4 regions of the Candidatus Brocadia sinica JPN1 genome follow, and region 3 is predicted to be linked to each of the others. Evidence: riboswitches for the same ligand, from Rfam matches in the RefSeq annotation. Region 3 holds a riboswitch; each other region holds the start of a gene.
The links. A riboswitch is a leader RNA that binds a small molecule or an ion and turns the genes downstream of it on or off. The one in region 3 is predicted to bind cyclic di-GMP.
Positions count from the first base shown of each region.

Region 1: it holds a riboswitch for cyclic di-GMP, as region 3 does, so the genes downstream of both, BROSI_RS15340 (LamG-like jellyroll fold domain-containing protein) here and BROSI_RS16010 (c-type cytochrome) in region 3, are expected to answer to the same signal.
Region 2: it holds a riboswitch for cyclic di-GMP, as region 3 does, so the genes downstream of both, BROSI_RS00125 (hypothetical protein) here and BROSI_RS16010 (c-type cytochrome) in region 3, are expected to answer to the same signal.
Region 4: it holds a riboswitch for cyclic di-GMP, as region 3 does, so the genes downstream of both, BROSI_RS20205 (hypothetical protein) here and BROSI_RS16010 (c-type cytochrome) in region 3, are expected to answer to the same signal.

Region 1 is NZ_BAFN01000001.1:3,352,450-3,356,664, reverse strand. It holds gene BROSI_RS15340 (LamG-like jellyroll fold domain-containing protein) at 1-1,219, opposite strand, end outside; cyclic di-GMP riboswitch class I at 1,285-1,382, opposite strand; partial or broken gene BROSI_RS19265 (transposase) at 1,676-2,495, shown strand; gene ltrA (group II intron reverse transcriptase/maturase) at 3,712-4,215, shown strand, end outside.
Region 2 is NZ_BAFN01000001.1:33,248-37,462, reverse strand. It holds gene BROSI_RS00130 (FG-GAP-like repeat-containing protein) at 1-913, shown strand, start outside; cyclic di-GMP riboswitch class I at 1,367-1,478, shown strand; gene BROSI_RS00125 (hypothetical protein) at 1,735-1,995, shown strand; gene BROSI_RS00120 (sulfotransferase family protein) at 2,029-2,301, shown strand; gene BROSI_RS00115 (sulfotransferase family protein) at 2,355-2,681, shown strand; gene BROSI_RS00105 (O-antigen ligase family protein) at 3,079-4,215, shown strand, end outside.
Region 3 is NZ_BAFN01000001.1:3,499,653-3,503,867, forward strand. It holds gene BROSI_RS16005 (glycogen/starch/alpha-glucan phosphorylase) at 1-1,441, opposite strand, end outside; cyclic di-GMP riboswitch class I at 1,644-1,749, shown strand; gene BROSI_RS16010 (c-type cytochrome) at 1,917-2,249, shown strand; gene BROSI_RS16015 (hypothetical protein) at 2,445-3,137, shown strand; gene BROSI_RS16020 (FAD-binding oxidoreductase) at 3,170-4,215, shown strand, end outside.
Region 4 is NZ_BAFN01000001.1:2,150,135-2,154,349, reverse strand. It holds gene BROSI_RS09685 (thiamine pyrophosphate-binding protein) at 1-954, shown strand, start outside; gene BROSI_RS09680 (thiamine pyrophosphate-binding protein) at 957-2,531, shown strand; cyclic di-GMP riboswitch class I at 2,563-2,679, shown strand; gene BROSI_RS20205 (hypothetical protein) at 3,024-4,215, shown strand, end outside.

The DNA of each region.
Region 1 (4,215 bases), 150 kb from region 3:
CATTGATGGTACCATTATTTCCGTAGATTGAAGAATCAATAGCGATAGTACCGTTCCCTTCATCAAATTTATAGTACCCTACCATACCGGCTTTAAAAACGGTAATATTCACTGCGCTAGAAGTCGTCGTTGCTCCATCGTTATCTGTTGCTTTTGCTGAGAGTATATAACTGCCAGCGGTTACATTGTTCCATGTGAGAATGTGAGGTTCGGAAGTTGTTTCACCAAGTTTTGTGCTCCCCGCGTAATACTCAACCTTGCTCACGACACCATCAATATCCGAGGCCGTTGCCGTTATCGTTATGTCCGTTGGTGTTGTAAATGTCGCCCCCTCAGTCGGGTTGGTAATAGCCACAGTGGGCGATGCATTATCTCCCAAACCATCAGCAAGATTTTTCCCTCTCGAGAGTATTTCATTGGCGCCTCCTCCCGTCACGACAAATAAATATGCGGTGTAGGGTGAATGTGTCCTGTTAAAAGTAGGGCAAAGTTCAAAGCCTTTGTTCCACAAAAGCTTTATAATGTCTATCTGCGATACAGGCGCTACCCTACCAAATCCTCTCCCATTTGCCTCGTTGTATACACCCATGATAAACCACCCGTGATAATCCAGAGGCCCAGGTTGGTCTATTTCGGTAATATTTTGGTAACCCACATCACCCGGATACCGATCAAAATAAATATTGGGATAAATTACGTAACCCCTTTTCCACTCACTCGCGCCATATATTTCGTACACCCCACTACTACTACCACCGCCTCCAGGAGATCCCTGGTCCACAATATTTGTGCCATACTTTAGGTATTTCGTTTTTATATAATGACTGTCTGGATAGATTGATACCTCTGACACCTTGGCTCCATTATCCCACTCGAGTCGAACGGTCTTGACATTTGCATCATCCTGCACAACAACCGCTGTTGTAAGTGTTCCACGATTAGCGCATGCATCAAGGTAAAACCCTGCCTGATCCTCATTGACACTCTTGATCACCAGATCCTTGATCGCATGTTCATAATGGTGTCCGCCGAAAAAACGTCCATATTTCAGTCTTATCTTACTATTCTCTAGAGATACTTCCAATGCTCCATCTGTATCTGCCCCAATGCTAATACTTCCCCATTCTTGCGCAAAAGAGGGAAAAGACAGAATGAATAAAAATCCTAATATGCCGGTGAAAGAAATCGCCCCTAATATTAATTTATGTCGAATAGCCATTTTCTTACTCCCCAATTAACATTCAAATAAAAAAGCCTTACTGCAAAGATATTCATAAAAACATCTTCGGCAGTAAGGCTATCTTGTTTAAACTACTTCCCTGTATGTTTAAAGACCCTTTACTTTGCGTCCCCTGATTACTCAGGGTTTGCCCTTATCGAAATGTATTTCTATATAATTAGTGTGTTAGTGTGTTAGTGTGTTAGTGTGTTAGTGTGTTAGTGTGTTAGTGTGTTAGTGTGTTAGTGTGTTAGTGTGTTAGTGTGTTAGTGTGTTAGTGTAAAATACAGCATAATCACATCTGTGTCAAACAAAAAATAAAAATAATTATTAATAACCTAAATCCTGCAACAAGGCAAAGCCTTGTTGCAGGATTAGACGAGAAAAGGTAGAATCTCCAAGGGAATTGAAGGTATTTTAAGAATAAAAACACCTAAAAGGAGGTTCACCTTTTCAATGAAGACTATAGCACAAAACGGGGAAAGAAGACAACCGAAAATCAAGACGGAGATGAGTGGGAAGGGATTAACAGTACACGCAGCACTCTTACCAGTCCTAACCTTTATGTATGGGGAATATGGGGAAGTTGTTATTCAGGCAGAGAGTACAAGAGGCAATCCGTAAGGAGCGGGGGGGCAAATGCCCAGTATCAGATTGTTGATGCCATGCAAATGGCAGTAATCGGTTTGATAGCCGGAGCGACCTCGATGGTGCAGATAACGAAGGTATGGGCAGATGAGGTACTGATGAAGATGGCGGGATGGAAAAGAATCCTGTAGATACGACAATAGGACGTATGATGAAGCTGGTAACGCAGAGGGATATTGTGGAGCTGACAGGGATAATCCATCGATTCAGGGGACAGGTGTGGAAACGGGCGGTGCGTTCAGGTCACAGATTGAGAAGTGCGCTGAGCGATATGTGGATAGACGTTGATTCAACCGTGGATGGAGTATATGGGAATCAGGAAGGAGCAGAGGTTGGATACAATCCTAAGAAAAAGGGCCAGAAGGCGTATCAGTATTTAATGGCATTTGTTGGAGAAACAAAAGCAGTAAGGAAGTTGGTCAAAATCGAGAGGGGGTTGTTTCCTCTGCCCCTGTACGAGTATTTCTGTTACGTTACGACAGAGCGGTTAAGTCCGATAGAGGCGCATGGTTCGTATGGAGAGAGGGCTACGTGTGAGACGTGGATAGAAGAGTGTAAGAGTCAGATGAATGCGGGTCATTTACGTACGGGTGAATTTTTGACCAATGCAGCGTTATTTCAGTGTGCTGAGAATACTGCAAAAGGGGATGGTATACCTCCGTGCCGGTTTTGTCGCTCCGAATGGTTAAATCAGGACTATTTCCCAGTTCTTTTTGTTCATAATGAAACTGAGTAGCTCAGAAAATCGCTAAACATTGAGGTTTATTATTGATTTTTGTCCGGAAAGGCTATTGCTGAAGGGCGATTTTCGCGGCGCGAAAATCATTTGCAGAATTTAGGTTTCAATAAAACGGTGGGTGGAGCAGGGAACCAAAGAGACACAAAGTGGTTTATAAAAACCAAAAACAACATGGAAACTGTTCCACTCACCAGAGAAAGGAGTAAGGGAAAAGGGAGCAAGGATACTTTTATCAGTAATCAGTAATGGGAGGTGGTAAAAGATTTTCCTGTTAAAGGAATCGGTTAAAAGCAGATTGAAAAAGCCATTCATGGATTATTCAACACCCGAAAAAAAGATATGTTTAAAGAGGGAGTAATGTGAGGAGCAAAGGCAAAGGAAAAATTGCAAGAGAGGAGGACAAGATCAAAGAGATGAAGGAATAGGGAAGCAGAGGTATGTAAAGAAATTAAAGAATGGGACAGTAAACCGGTATAGGGTTGGCGTGCCTTGAAGTATGGAATACCTGAGTGGTTGAAAATACCACCTCTGCGAGCCTAATTCCTCGTAGAGAAGTTTGTACCTATGCACATACAATGGAGCAATCCGTATGCGTAGAAAGATAGCGTACCCACCGTGAGGTGATATGACGGAGTTACGAGGTACAGATGACCTTTTGGGGTGTATGAGTATGGCGTATTATTCGCGCCAACCTCCCTTCCCTGGTGAAGCACAAGCAATGTCCTTGCGGAAGATGTCGAAAGAGATTAGGCGAATACATCTCTGGATAATGCATTAGAACATACATCACGAAGGGAAAACATGTCCTCGTGAAAACGGGGATGGGTAATCCATATGACCGAGGGAGAGCGCTTACATCTTGGGACATGAGTCCCTAACAGTGCGGTATAAGGGCAATCCGAAATCCAATCTGTATGAGATGGTGATAGACCGTTTCTCTCAAACGACTATCTTTAAAGCCGTCAGCATTGCTCATAATAGTCATGAACTGGTTTCAGGATGAAGGGGCATAACCATAGTGGAGTTGATGTACGTGACAGATTGAATACGTTCAATGATATGAGGATATTCTTTAATCATACATGGATAGCGCCAGGAGCCTCTCTTGGGGTGTAAGACAAGGATATCCAAACAATCAGGAAACACGGTTGAGAAGTATGGTTTCGGAAATCAATCAAAAGGAAACTATCGAGAGATGCTTAAGTATCATTCATTACGAGATAAGGTGTTCGGTCTTAAGAACCTTTATGCTGCTTTTCGGCACGTAAAGAAGAACAAAGGGAAAGCCGGTCTCGACAGGGTAAGTATTAAGCAGTTTGAAAGTGACCTTGAAAATAATATCATGAATATTCACAAGGAGCTAAAAACCACCGTATACAAACCCTCGCCTGTACTGCGGGTATATATTCCCAAAGGCAAGCATGACAAGAGACCTCTTGGCATACCTATTGTTAAAGACAGGGTAATACAGCAGGCGTTCAGACAAATCATAGAACCTATTTTCGAGAAAGAGTTCTCGGATAATAGCTTTGGATTCCGTCAAAACCGATGCTGTCATGACGCTATCAAACGGCTTGAAATGTATAAGCAAGAGGGGTATACCAGTGTC
Region 2 (4,215 bases), 3.5 Mb from region 3:
ATTGGTAGGCACAAAGAGTAACCGATCAGGAATTGGCGCCAGGGTAGTATTAAATACTTCTCAGGGGATTCAAACACGCCAGCTAAATGGGAATGGAGGTGAAGTTTATTCACAGGGGGTGTCCCCACTTCATTTTGGTTTGGGGAATATAAGTGTGGTAGATACTATTAATATATTCTGGCCAAGTGGCGCCGTCCAGACATTAAGCCAGATTTCAGCGAACCAGGAGCTAACAACTGTCGAGACGAATATAAATGACTCTATGGTAGCCCACTATCCGTTTGATGAGGGGGCAGGAGCGATTGCAACTGATGCGTCTGGCAACGGTAATGATGGCGCTGTGAACGGAGCCGCATGGACGACCGGGAAGAGTGGAAATGGATTAAGCTTTGATGGAATCAACGATTACGTATCAATTTCCCGTATGAATCATGAAGAGATTTCCATTGCTGCATGGTTCTATAAAAATGCAAATGATGCAACGGGTGTTGATGCCATATTTGGTGGATATGGATGGAATCCAAGTTTGCAACTTCGAGAGGGTTTTGATGTGCGATTTTATAAAACCGCACCTGATACACTTCAATTTATCCTCGTGACACAGGATGGAAGTGGAAATAAGACACAGAAAACTGCTATAAAGGATTTGGTCAATTCGGTTGGTGGTTGGTATCATGTAGTTGGCACTTACAACAAGGCTACAGGGAAACAGATGCTCTATGTAAATGGGCAGCTGGCCAATACTCGAACCCATCCGGCGGGGAATACGGTTGTGCCATTGACATTGTATTCCAACATGAGAATAGGGCATACAGGGTTTAATGGTTATTTTAATGGTACGATTGATGATGTTAGAATTTACAAACGTGCCTTGACCGACCAGGAAGTGCAGGATTTGTATAATGCCCTGTAGTAGAGTGTTACCTTTAAAAACTTTTTTGTAAGTTTTATTCATAGAAAACCGTTAACACCAAGGCATGAAATCAGAAATTCAAAACAATTTCAAATAGGCAGTTCAATTGAAGCTGGTGAAGTTTATATCGATGAACAAATAAAAAAGGGTTTTGTGTGACATGGCACATAAGTGCGACGTCACACTTGTGTGCCATGTCACACTTTTCCTTTGCCTTAGCAACGGACGATTCTGCTTTATGGTATCTTATAATAGACTGCATCCAAATGGTTTATGATAAATATTACACGATAAACATTTTGGTCTTGTTTGTGGCATTCTTTTTGACAATTAAAAGTATGCTTGGTTGATGCCTTCTAAGTCATTTTTTACAAGTTTTTTTAACCTGATCTATGGATAGAATTATTGTTGACATAATTTAACAAAAAATTAGGATTCGTACGAAAAATACCGTCCCGAAAAAGGCAAACCCTGAGTGATCAGGGGGCGCAAAGTAAAGGATCTCGTCAGCCATTTAAGCAGTTTAAACAATTTAAACCGCTCATGAGACAGCCTTACTGCCGAAGATGTATCTTAGAATATCTTTGCAGTAAGGCCTTTTTTTTTGGCATTTTAAAATTTAATTGTATAAGAATTCTCATTTTATTTGAGCGGGTTACAGGGTAGCATGGACTTTGTCGTAAGCGCTCAATCGAACGACAAACTTTGTTTGTCCATGTTTAACTTAAGAAAGGGGGGGTGCATCAAAAAAAATCAATTTGTAAATAGTAATTTTGGAGCGTACTTTTGTTTTTTAATTTAAAGAAGAGAAGGAGGAGAATATGCGTAAAATATGTAGGTTACTGTTACTATCGCAAGCTACTTTGTTATTGCCTGCACTTATTCACGTTGGAGCAAATGCTGCTGCTCCAAGGCTTGTGGAAGAAAATAAAATAGAAATGCAAAAACAAACTCATCAGCTAGAGGCTGCAAAATCGAGAACGATGGAAGAGATGCTGGCGGATAATGCAACCAAGCAACCGCTGCAGGTAAAGGAGACATCATTCCGTCCGCACGGAGAGACTTATATAAAACTTTTATAAACAAGGGGTTATTGCGGCCGGAAAAGAAGTCGTATGAATTCAGTAAAAAAACAATTTTTTATCGTAGGTACCCAGAGGTCTGGTACCACGTTGCTTCGCCTGATCTTAAATACCCATTCTCAGATTGCCATACCGAGAGAATCTTTTTTTTTAATGCCATTTTTACGAAAGAAATATCTTAAACGCTCTATCTCCGGTAGCGCTTTAAGGTCTTTTGGCAATTTTCTTTCATCAAAATCCGACTTTCAATCGACATATGTTGATGGTCATTATAACGATTTTTTTCTCACAATTCTCTCACCATGAAAAATTAACACTAAGGGAGCTTATAGACAGGATATTCTCTGCATATTGCCGGAGTGAAGGAAAAAAGTATTTGGGGTAACAAGACACCCTCTTTTTTCCGGAAAATAGATATTTTACAAACGTTGTTTCCTGATGCTAAGTTTATACACATCGTGCGTGATGGAAGAGATGTGTTTGATAGCTGGCGGAAAATGAATTCCTTCAATGATAATGTTGCCGCTGCTGCCCTGGATTGGAGGTATAAACTATTCAGAATTGAAAAATCTTTTAAGAAAATACCCGAAGAAAATAAAATAACCATTCGCTATGAAGATTTGTTGGAAAATCCTGAGAATACAATAAAATCCATTTGTTCTGTAATAGGGATAGGTCGACTCTAGAGGATCCCACTGCTGGATTTTTATAAGACTAGTCACAAACATACGATACCACATCATTCAGAGTTAATATTCAAACCACTGAACAAGGAAAATACGAATAAATGGAAAAAGAATCTGCTTCCCCGAGAAGTCAAGATTTTTAATATGTTGGCAGGGCATTATCTGAAGAAATACAACTATGAAATTGAATATAATGTTCTAAACGTATCTGATATTTTATTTATGATGATGAGTTTACTCATTGGTTTACCACAACGGCTAATTCGTATAATGCAAGTAAAGAGAATCTTGGGAAGCGCCGTTCGTAAAATGGATGACAACTGATTCATTCAATAATTATCCTTGTATATATCCTCATATGCTAATAAAAAGCGCGATTAATGAAAAATCTCTCAACATGTTTTTTGCAGGGCTGATATCCTGTTTTTTCGGCCTCATGATTTTACAGCACGATTTCAAAGCCTTTGCCATACTGGGCGCCATGGTCTTTCTGCTTATTTTTTTTACTAAGATAGAGTATGCCTTTTATTTTCTTTTGGCAAGCAGAAGTATTGTTGATGTCTTTTATGATGTTGAAGCAGCTGGAGATATTAGAATAACGCAATATATGGGAGTTTCAGTCGCAGCGCTTTCTTTATGTTATTTTCTTTTCTCCGGTTATAATATCTTCCGTTTAAGTGTAAACAAGGTCTATGGCGTCTTCATGGGTTTAAGTATTGTTCCGATATTTTTTACCCAGGACTTCATAACGGGTTTCGGATACTGGCTTAAGTTGCTTCAAGGATTTTTGATCCTTAATATAACTATTTTAGTGGTTCTTCGCGGGGGAGATAAAACTTATAGAAAGAGGATAGATACAATATGCTGGAGTATTTTTATAGCCTTTTTGATACCGTATGCCCTCTTCATAAAGAATTACATGCAGGGAACTTATTATATGATGGGGGGGTATATTCGTTATGGTACCTTTGGTTCTTATGCTAATCTCATTTCTTATTATTTATTGTCAGTCTTTCCCGTTTGTCTTTTTTTCTATTCAATATCTGCAAGAAGTTCCAGGAAAATATTCTGGTTTGTTTTTATGGCGCTGCTGCTTTTTTCAATATATAAAACCTATACCAGAAATGTGTGGATAGGGATAGCTGTTCTGCTTCTTGTATGGAATCTGGTTAGAAAGAATTTTAAGATTACGGCGCCTGTTCTTTGTTTGATTATCTTCATGGCGGTTTTTAACCCTACCGTTCGGGACCGGTTTAGCGATATATATGTAATTTTAAAAACGGGAAATTTTTTTAATCTCGATCCCGATTTATTAAGCGCCAGGGTGGGCATATGGCAATCGAATCTTCATTATTTTCTTAACAATAGCACCATAATGGAGAAGCTGCTTGGCAATGGTTTTGATATTCAATCTGCAATAGCAAATTTGCGTACGAAAGACTCTGTAGAAGAACACAACAATTATTTAACCTTACTAATGACTACGGGGATCTGCGGCTTATCTGTTTATTTGTTGTATCTCTTTACGTTGTTT
Region 3 (4,215 bases):
CATTCACGAAACGATCCGGATAGAGATCGTACAGGTCTTTCAGAACGGTCTTTGTAAGAAGATTGCTGTGCAGCGCTGAGACGCCATTGATCCGATGGCTTCCCACAGAGGCAAGATGTGCCATGCGGACATACTTTTCCCCGCTCTCGTCGATAAGCGAAAGACGGGCAACCCGCCCATCATCGCCGGGGTATCTGAGACGGACGCCGTCGAGAAATCTGCGGTTGATCTCATAGATGATCTCAAGATGTCGTGGGAGCGTACGGCCGAACAACGGCAGGGACCATTTTTCGAGTGCCTCGGGCAGCAGCGAATGGTTGGTGTACGACATGGTTTTCTCTGTTATCTGCCAGGCAGTGTCCCAGCCCATCAGATGCTCGTCCACCAGAAGGCGCATGAGTTCTGCTACGGCAATTGAAGGATAGGTATCGTTCAATTGCACGGCAAAGCTCTCGTGGAATGTCTCAATGCCCTTTCCCCGCATGAGATGAATGCTGATCATATCCTGAAGCGAGCAGGTGACTAAGAAATACTGTTGAGCAAGACGGAGTGTCTTTCCAATTTCGGGTTCGTCATTCGGGTAGAGGACCTTGCTCACCGTCTCGGAAATGACCTTCTCGTCCACGGCCTTGTAATAGTCGCCGACATTAAATGCCTGGAAGTCAAAGGATTCGATTGCCTCTGATTTCCATAGCCTGAGCAGGTCCACCATATCGTTCCGGTAGGACGGGACAGGGGTGTCATAGGCAATTCCCTTGACCACACGGTGTGGGATCCAGCGGACTCTGAAACATCCGTTGTCATCAAGATACTGCACCGTATGCCCGCCGAAATTCACTTCATAGGATGTTTCCGGTCTGCATATCTCCCACGGGTTACCCAGGCGAAGCCACTTGTCAGTCTTTTCAATCTGCCATCCATCGCGGATCTCCTGGTCAAAGATGCCGAACTCATACCGGATACCGTATCCGATCGCCGGCACGTTCATGGTTGCAAGGGAATCCATATAGCAGGCAGCAAGCCTCCCGAGGCCACCGTTACCAAGCCCCGGCTCTTCCTCCTGCACGAGCAGCTCATCCAGTTCCAGACCAAGTTCTTTGACCGCCTCCCGCGTCTGGTCGGTGATCCCCAGGTTCAGGAGATTATTGCCTAAGTGCGGCCCCATCAGGAACTCTGCCGAGAGGTAGCTGACAATTTTCACCTTCGGACTCTGCAACCTCTTGAGTGCATGGATAAAATGGTCCAGCATCCTGTCCCGTACCGTACGGGCTACGGCCATGTACCAGTCGTTCGGCATGGCAAGTTCCGGTGTACACCCCTGGATATAATAGAGGTTGTCGAGGATTGCCTGTTTTAATGAGGCAGTGCTTGTCCCAGTCCGGGTATTCTCACCTGTGTCAATAGGTGATGAAATCTGTCTTTTTTGTGATTGTTTGACCATGCTTATCCCCTTTTATCCGTGATAAATTCACATGAAGGCTGCTTGCTATCCGAATTTAGCATATTAATGAGTGCACATCAAGTTTTTTATCTCCAGTTTCAGTTTTTTCTTGACATGGATGTAATTATATTGTATTTAACCCACTAACCCACTAACCCACTAACCCACTAACCCACTAACTAACATTATCAATAAAAATACATCGCGATAAAGGCAAACCCTGAGCAATCAGGGGGACGCAAAGTGAAGGGTCTTTAAAATATTTTCCTGCCCTCGCAGGAAAATATAAAGATAGCCTTACTGCCGAAGATGTTTTAAGAAAACATTTTTGCAGTAAGGCTTTTTTGTTTTTAGGCAAATTATTTGCAAATTTTATTAGCTTTAGTTCAGACAGGTTTGTGTACCTGAAATCAGGCTTTTGGGGACTTTGTCGGAACAGCTAATGGAGTCCAAATCTAGAGAGAGGGGGGGCGATATGAGCCAGTTGAAACCAAAAAGCATGGCGTCAGCGATCATTCTCGGCGCACTGGTTGGAGTCGGGATATGGGCAGGTATCGCATCGGCGATGCCTCAAGAGGGTTCCGATCGTGGGATCGTGTGGAAAGATGGGGCTGAAGTGTACGCCGGTGTTTGTGTCTATTGCCATGAACAGATGCTTCGAGGGGCGGGCGTTGATCCTGCAAAAATTCGGTATGCGGTGCGACACGGAAAAAGGGCCATGCCGGCCTTCCGGTCGACTGAAATTGACGATGCGTCAATGGAAAAGCTTATCGAGTATCTGTCGAAAAAAGAACCGGAAATCAAGTAAAGGAGGTGTTGTATGGAAATCGATCGTCGAAGTCTGCTGAAGACGATATTAGTCGGGGGTGCCTTTCTGGCGGCAGGTGTGCCACTGAGGACGACGGGCGAGTCGACTGAGAAACCGCGAGGTCCTGTCCTTCTGGTTATTGGGGGGAGTCGGCGTGATGCCGCGTTCGCCACGGGGGCCCAGGCAGTAGCACGTATGGCAGGGAAAAAAACCGTACCGGTCTATAAGCTCGACGGGCGCTTTGGTCCTGACTCTGATCTCATCTCAGCCCTGTTTTACCCACGAAGGCAGACGCGTATAATTGGAATTATGGATGACGGCATGTATACCATCTTCCATGAGTTGGTGCGCGCAGCTGATGTGTGTTTGGTGTGCCTGGGGCGACATGGGTATGGTGGGAATATGGCATTTACTCATCGTCATACGATGCTCTCGGCGTTATCCGGTCAGAGTATCGCAGCAGCTGTAGCATCACAGCTTTCATTGATTGACCAGAACTTCCTGGTATCAGAGACAGTACTCGACAACAGGTCTGCTACAAACGTAGCAGGAAACAGCACTCTGCCCGGCTTTACTTCCTACCGCGTAACAGGTGATCGCCCAGTCCGGCTGCATCTATCGGGTCTGTCCCTGAGTGAGGCTTGTGGCGTGTTTGGTCTCAGCCTAGCAAGGGTCACCCACTGTGCAACATCCGTTGTCTACCATCCGCAACGGATCGCTCCGAGCGCGAACTGGTATGAATTGTTAGGCCAAACGGTGATGCAAGCGGGAATCGGAGTGCAGCCAAGTCAGTTAACCAGTGGATCTCAAGTATTCTTGCATCGCGGTTCAGCGGTAGGGCGAATGTCTCCGGCGGAGACATTCGTGACCTTCGTCATGGACGTGTAACTCATCACTTACTATCTATCAAGGAGGAAATCATGGCAAGTAAATACATCACTCTGCCGAAAGGGATATCCGAAGAGGTCTTTGATGCTGCTGTGAAGGATTTCCGCCGTGTGCTCGGTGAGGCCTCCGTACTCACAAACGCCGAACAAATTGCGCCATATACTAAGATTATGATGTCGGTACCGGAGTCGAACCACACACCCTCCGCAGCGATCATTGCACAGTCGGTGGAACAGATTCAGGAAATTCTCGCCATTTGCAATAAGTACAAGGTGCCGATTTGGCCCATCTCGACCGGGAAAAATCTGGGTTATGGCTCTGCGGCTCCGGCTGAGCGCGGTCAGGTTGTGCTCGATCTCAAACGGATGAATCGCATCCTTGAAGTCGATCCGGACCTGTGCTTCGCTCTCGTCGAGCCCGGAGTCACGTACAAGCAGCTCTACGACTACATCCATGAGCACAACTACCCCTTATGGTTGTCCGTGCCGGCTTCGTCTGCGATTGCCGGGCCGATCGGCAATACGCTGGATCGTGGCGTCGGGTACACCCCGTATGGAGAACATTTCCTCTTCGCCTGCGGCATGGAGGTGGTCCTGCCGAACGGCGAGGTGTTACGAACCGGCATGGGATCGATACCGAAGTCCAGTACGTGGCAGGTCTTCAAGTGGGGCTACGGACCTTATCTGGACGGGATCTTTACCCAGTCCAACTACGGCATTGTTACCAAATTAGGCTTCTGGCTCATGCCGGCGCCCCCCGTTTATAAACCTTTTGCCATTCAATATGAGCGTGAGGATGACATCGTGGAGATCGTGGAGACGATCCGTCCGCTACGAATCGGAAACGTGATCCCCAACGCCGTCGTTATCGCCCATGCGCTGTATGATGCGCCGGTGAAGGCCAAACGGAGTGATTATGTGACCGGACCGGGAGCGATCACCGATGAGGCGGTGCAGCGTATTATGAAGGATCACAAGCTTGGAGCGTGGAACGTCTATGCGGCCCTCTACGGCACGTTGGAACAAATCGAGGTGAACTGGAAAATCGTGACGGAGTCCTTCGGGAAATCCGGAAAGGC
Region 4 (4,215 bases), 1.3 Mb from region 3:
AAGATTAAATTTATTCATGTCAATATAGATCCGCTTCAGATTGGTCTGAATGTGTCTCCCGAGATATCAATACTGGGAGATGTCAAAACCGTTCTTAATCAATTAACAGAGCAATTGCGCTCCGAAGGTTTTAGCGGAAAGCCTGCATGGAGGTCATGGGCAAAGTATCTTTCTCATCTGAAAGAGGGCCGATATAAGAGACTTAACAAATTTATCAATAAAAAGTGGCCGGTTATACAACAGGGAAAGATCATACAAGAGCTGGGGAAAGTCATAAAGAGGGATGATCTGGTCCTGGTAGTGGATGGTGGTAACACGCCAGTTTTTTTCGCTACGCATGCGCCTTCACTGGGACCCCAGCAATCTTTTTATCCGTTTGGCATGGCAGCAATTGGTTGTGGGATACCTTACGCCATTGGGGTTCAACTGGCCTCGCCGGGGAAACGGGTTATGCTGATAAGTGGAGATGGATCATTCCTGTACCATATCCAGGAACTCGAGACCATTTGCAGGCTAAACTTACCCATTATGATAATAATCTCCAATGATTCGGCGTGGAATATGATCAGGGCTATGCAGTATTTCATGTTAGGAGGAAATTTTGTTGGCACTATGCTCCCTGACATTGATTACTCAAAAATAGCCCGTGGGTTTGGTTTGCATGCAACACGGGTGGATAAGGTCGGGGACATACTACCCGCGTACGAAAAAGGGGCAAGTGAAGGCAAAGCAGCGCTCGTTGATATTATAACTGACAAAAACAATTTTCCGGACTGTCTGGCGAGTTTCTCTCTTATTGAGTTTGATGGTTTACTGAAGCTTTTAAATCCGATTAAGGTATTAAAGAGTTCATTATTGATAATGAAATTAGGATGGAGCAAGCTGTTCTTTAATCTTACCTATATCAGAAAAGCTTTATTGAGGGTGAACATAATGGCCAAGTGGAGGTCTTAAAAATGAAAATAATCACTGGGGGGGCATTGCTTTTAGACGTACTTGTTCAATGTGGAATCAAGCATGTGTTTTCTATATCCGGAGAACACATCGGCACCGTATATGATGCATTTGAAAAATTCCCGGAAATTCATTTAACCGTTCCGCGTTGTGAAACTGCCGCAGCTCTCATGGCGTCCGGCTATACTGCTTCTACGGGATGCTCAAGCGTAGCAATGTCAACGGTAGGGGCCGGGGTCATATATGAAGTTTCAGGGCTGTCAAAGGCGTGGTTCAATTATCTGCCTGTTCTCTCTATTGCCCCACAGCTTCAAAGCTGGAAAATAAAACCTCATCAGGAAAACTTACAAGGTTGTAATCAGGATGAAATATTTTTCCCTATCACTAAATGGAATACCATCGTGTACACCTGGGAGAGAATACCTCAAATGATTTACAGGGCGTTCAGGGAGGCATGGCAAGGTATACCAGGGCCGGTACATATCGATATCCCTGTAGATATATTGTTCAGATACAAGGTACTTACAAAAAAGAAAAGGCAGAGTATAATGCCTCCGGCTGAGAGGACGATGTATAGAGGTGCCATAGCGGGAGATGCCTTTTGTCTGAAAGAAGCCTGTGAAACGATTCAAAAGTCCGAAAGGCCTATTATTATTTTAGGCCAGGGTTTTGGACGCCCCGGGCGATATCAGGGGATGAAAGAGGCTGCAAACAGACTGGGAATACCTGTTATCACTACCGTACACAGTTCCGGGGTTTTTTGTGGCGACGATTATTGTTATGCCGGGGATGCGTCATTATTCATGAATTCAACATCAGGAATGGAATTGTTGAATAAGACGGATCTTTTGATTATTGCAGGAATCGACCCTTATTCAGAACGTATTCTTTCTGCGATAAAAAATTCTTCGCATGTAAAGGGTATTGTCCAGGTAGAAATTGATCCGTCATCTTTTGCAGACAGCATTCCTAACCTTTGTCCTGTACATGCAGATCCCGGGAGTAGTTTCTCCTATTTTGAACGAGAAACGAAAACGAATAAAAACGCTTTCCGTGCCTGGAGGGATGATTTCTATAAAAATTGCGACCTATTAGCAATAGAATTGTCAAAAGAGTTTAAAGATGCAAGGGGAATATTTGCTTCACTGAAAAATATTTCTTCCAGCAATGACATCTTTATCGTCGATGGGAAAGAGTTATCACTTGCAGCATCTTGTTTTTTTAGAAAGGCCATCTATAAAAATCTTTTTATCATGGATGACCGGGACATACCAGGGGCTGGACTTCCTTTTGCGATAGGTGCAGCTATTGGTAATCCAGATAATAACGTTGTTCTTATTTGTGACAAGAATTCACTTTTTTACCATATAAGGGAGTTACAACCAGCCGTCTCAATGGGATTAGAGTTTACCATCATATGCGTGGACACTGTAAATAAGAACAATAATGTTGCAGACACGAGATTAGTATTAGAAGGCATGGACTGCCCTGTAAAGGAGATAGACCCTTTGTCAATAAAGAGGGACGATATAGTTAAGGGCAAAATCAAAAAACCTTGTGCAATGATGATAATGTAAATGATTTAAAAGTACCATCAATAAAAACACATCACGATAAAGGCAAACCCAGAGTGATCTGGGGACGCAAAGTAAAAGGGTCTTTTAGACGTACACGGACGCAGATTGCAAAAGACGATTTTACAGTAAAGACAGCCTTACTGCCGAAGATGTTTCAATGAACATTTTTGCAGTAAGGCTTTTTTGTTTTTACGAGTTAAAAACAACTATTTTTGATCTAATATCCCGCATTATACGCTCATTTAGGCGTATAATATGCCAGTGTAAGAGTATTATATGTACTAATAGCCGTAAAAGAAGACGACTGTTACTATAGATATGAAATGATGTCAGGCCAAACAACCAAATATTACATGCCGGATGAATTCAAGAATTAAATGAAAGGATGTATATGAAACGAAGATGCAAGAATTCAGCGCCAAACTGGGTGTAGTAAATGAAGACTTGTAGAAGCTTCCAGCACATCAATAAAACTTATCGAGGAGATGCTTTATGAAAGGGTTTTCATTAAAGGTAGCGGTGGTAATTATTTTTGTAACTCTTGTAGCAGTTTCCTTAAGCCTCTCAGTTCAGGTTGCAATGGCGCGGATGAGTCAGGAACCAGTGAAACAAGAACTGTCAATGAGTGGAACTTTAAGCGTTATTGGTTTTCTGGAACCATGGGAACCTTGGATGGACTCTGAAGTCCGCGTCGAGGCCAGAGATCGCTGCACGGAAAAAGAGATAGTTGAGGCAGTTTATCCTGAAGAAGTTGGCGCATTTACTCTGAAATTCGAACTTACTGCGGAAGTAAAAGAGATCTTTCATCCGGGGAATATAGAAATAAGAGCTCTTGACCGCACAGGAAAAGTCCTTGGGAATATTCGTATAGCTCCCTATAAAGATGAAGATTCCATAGCCGTAAAGCTGCGCATCATGCACCCAACAAGCGGACAAGTTTCGAAACCACCCCTTATTACGTCAAGTGACATCATTACTAAGTCGGTCTTGCAACACTTAGCGGAAAAACTCGCAAGGCTCCAGGGTGTCGATGTTCGAAATGCACGCGTCCCTCTCTCGATCATGAAGGTAATCAAGGAAATAAACGAGATCAGTCAATTTTCTGCACGCAGCCTCGCTGGAGACAAAGACGCTGAAGAATCGCTACGCCGGGTATTAAGTGCTTTTCCATTCACTAGCCCAGGCGGTGCTCCGGGGGTGTTAGGCCGGATCGAGGATATGAGTAAAATGGGACTCATCGATGCACTGGGAGAACTGCAACCTGTGAGAGGCTGTGGTCCTATTCTTCAGCGTACCGCCAAGGTTCTCGAAGGTGCCTTTCGTCTAGACTTCAAAGAACGGAATCAAGATGCAAGATGGACAAGACAGGCGCGGGCCTATGTCCGTGATCGAATGCAGGATATCTCTTTTTACAACGACTTGGCAGATCGGGCGTTTCGTGAATTCGAAGGCCCTTTTGGTGTCTTTCCTGGTGACGATGGACTTACAACTTTCATCCTTCCACCTGGACCACCTAAAGGATTCCCTCCCGAACCGGAGCCAGGTCCGGACGATGGATTCGAACCCAGTCCATGCGAGCAGATCAACGACCTGTGCCTGGGCTTGTACGGGGAAGTCCTGGCCGCTCAGCTCCGCGACGAATTTACCGACCTGATCGCCTCGGTCGAGCCAAATTGCCTCTGTA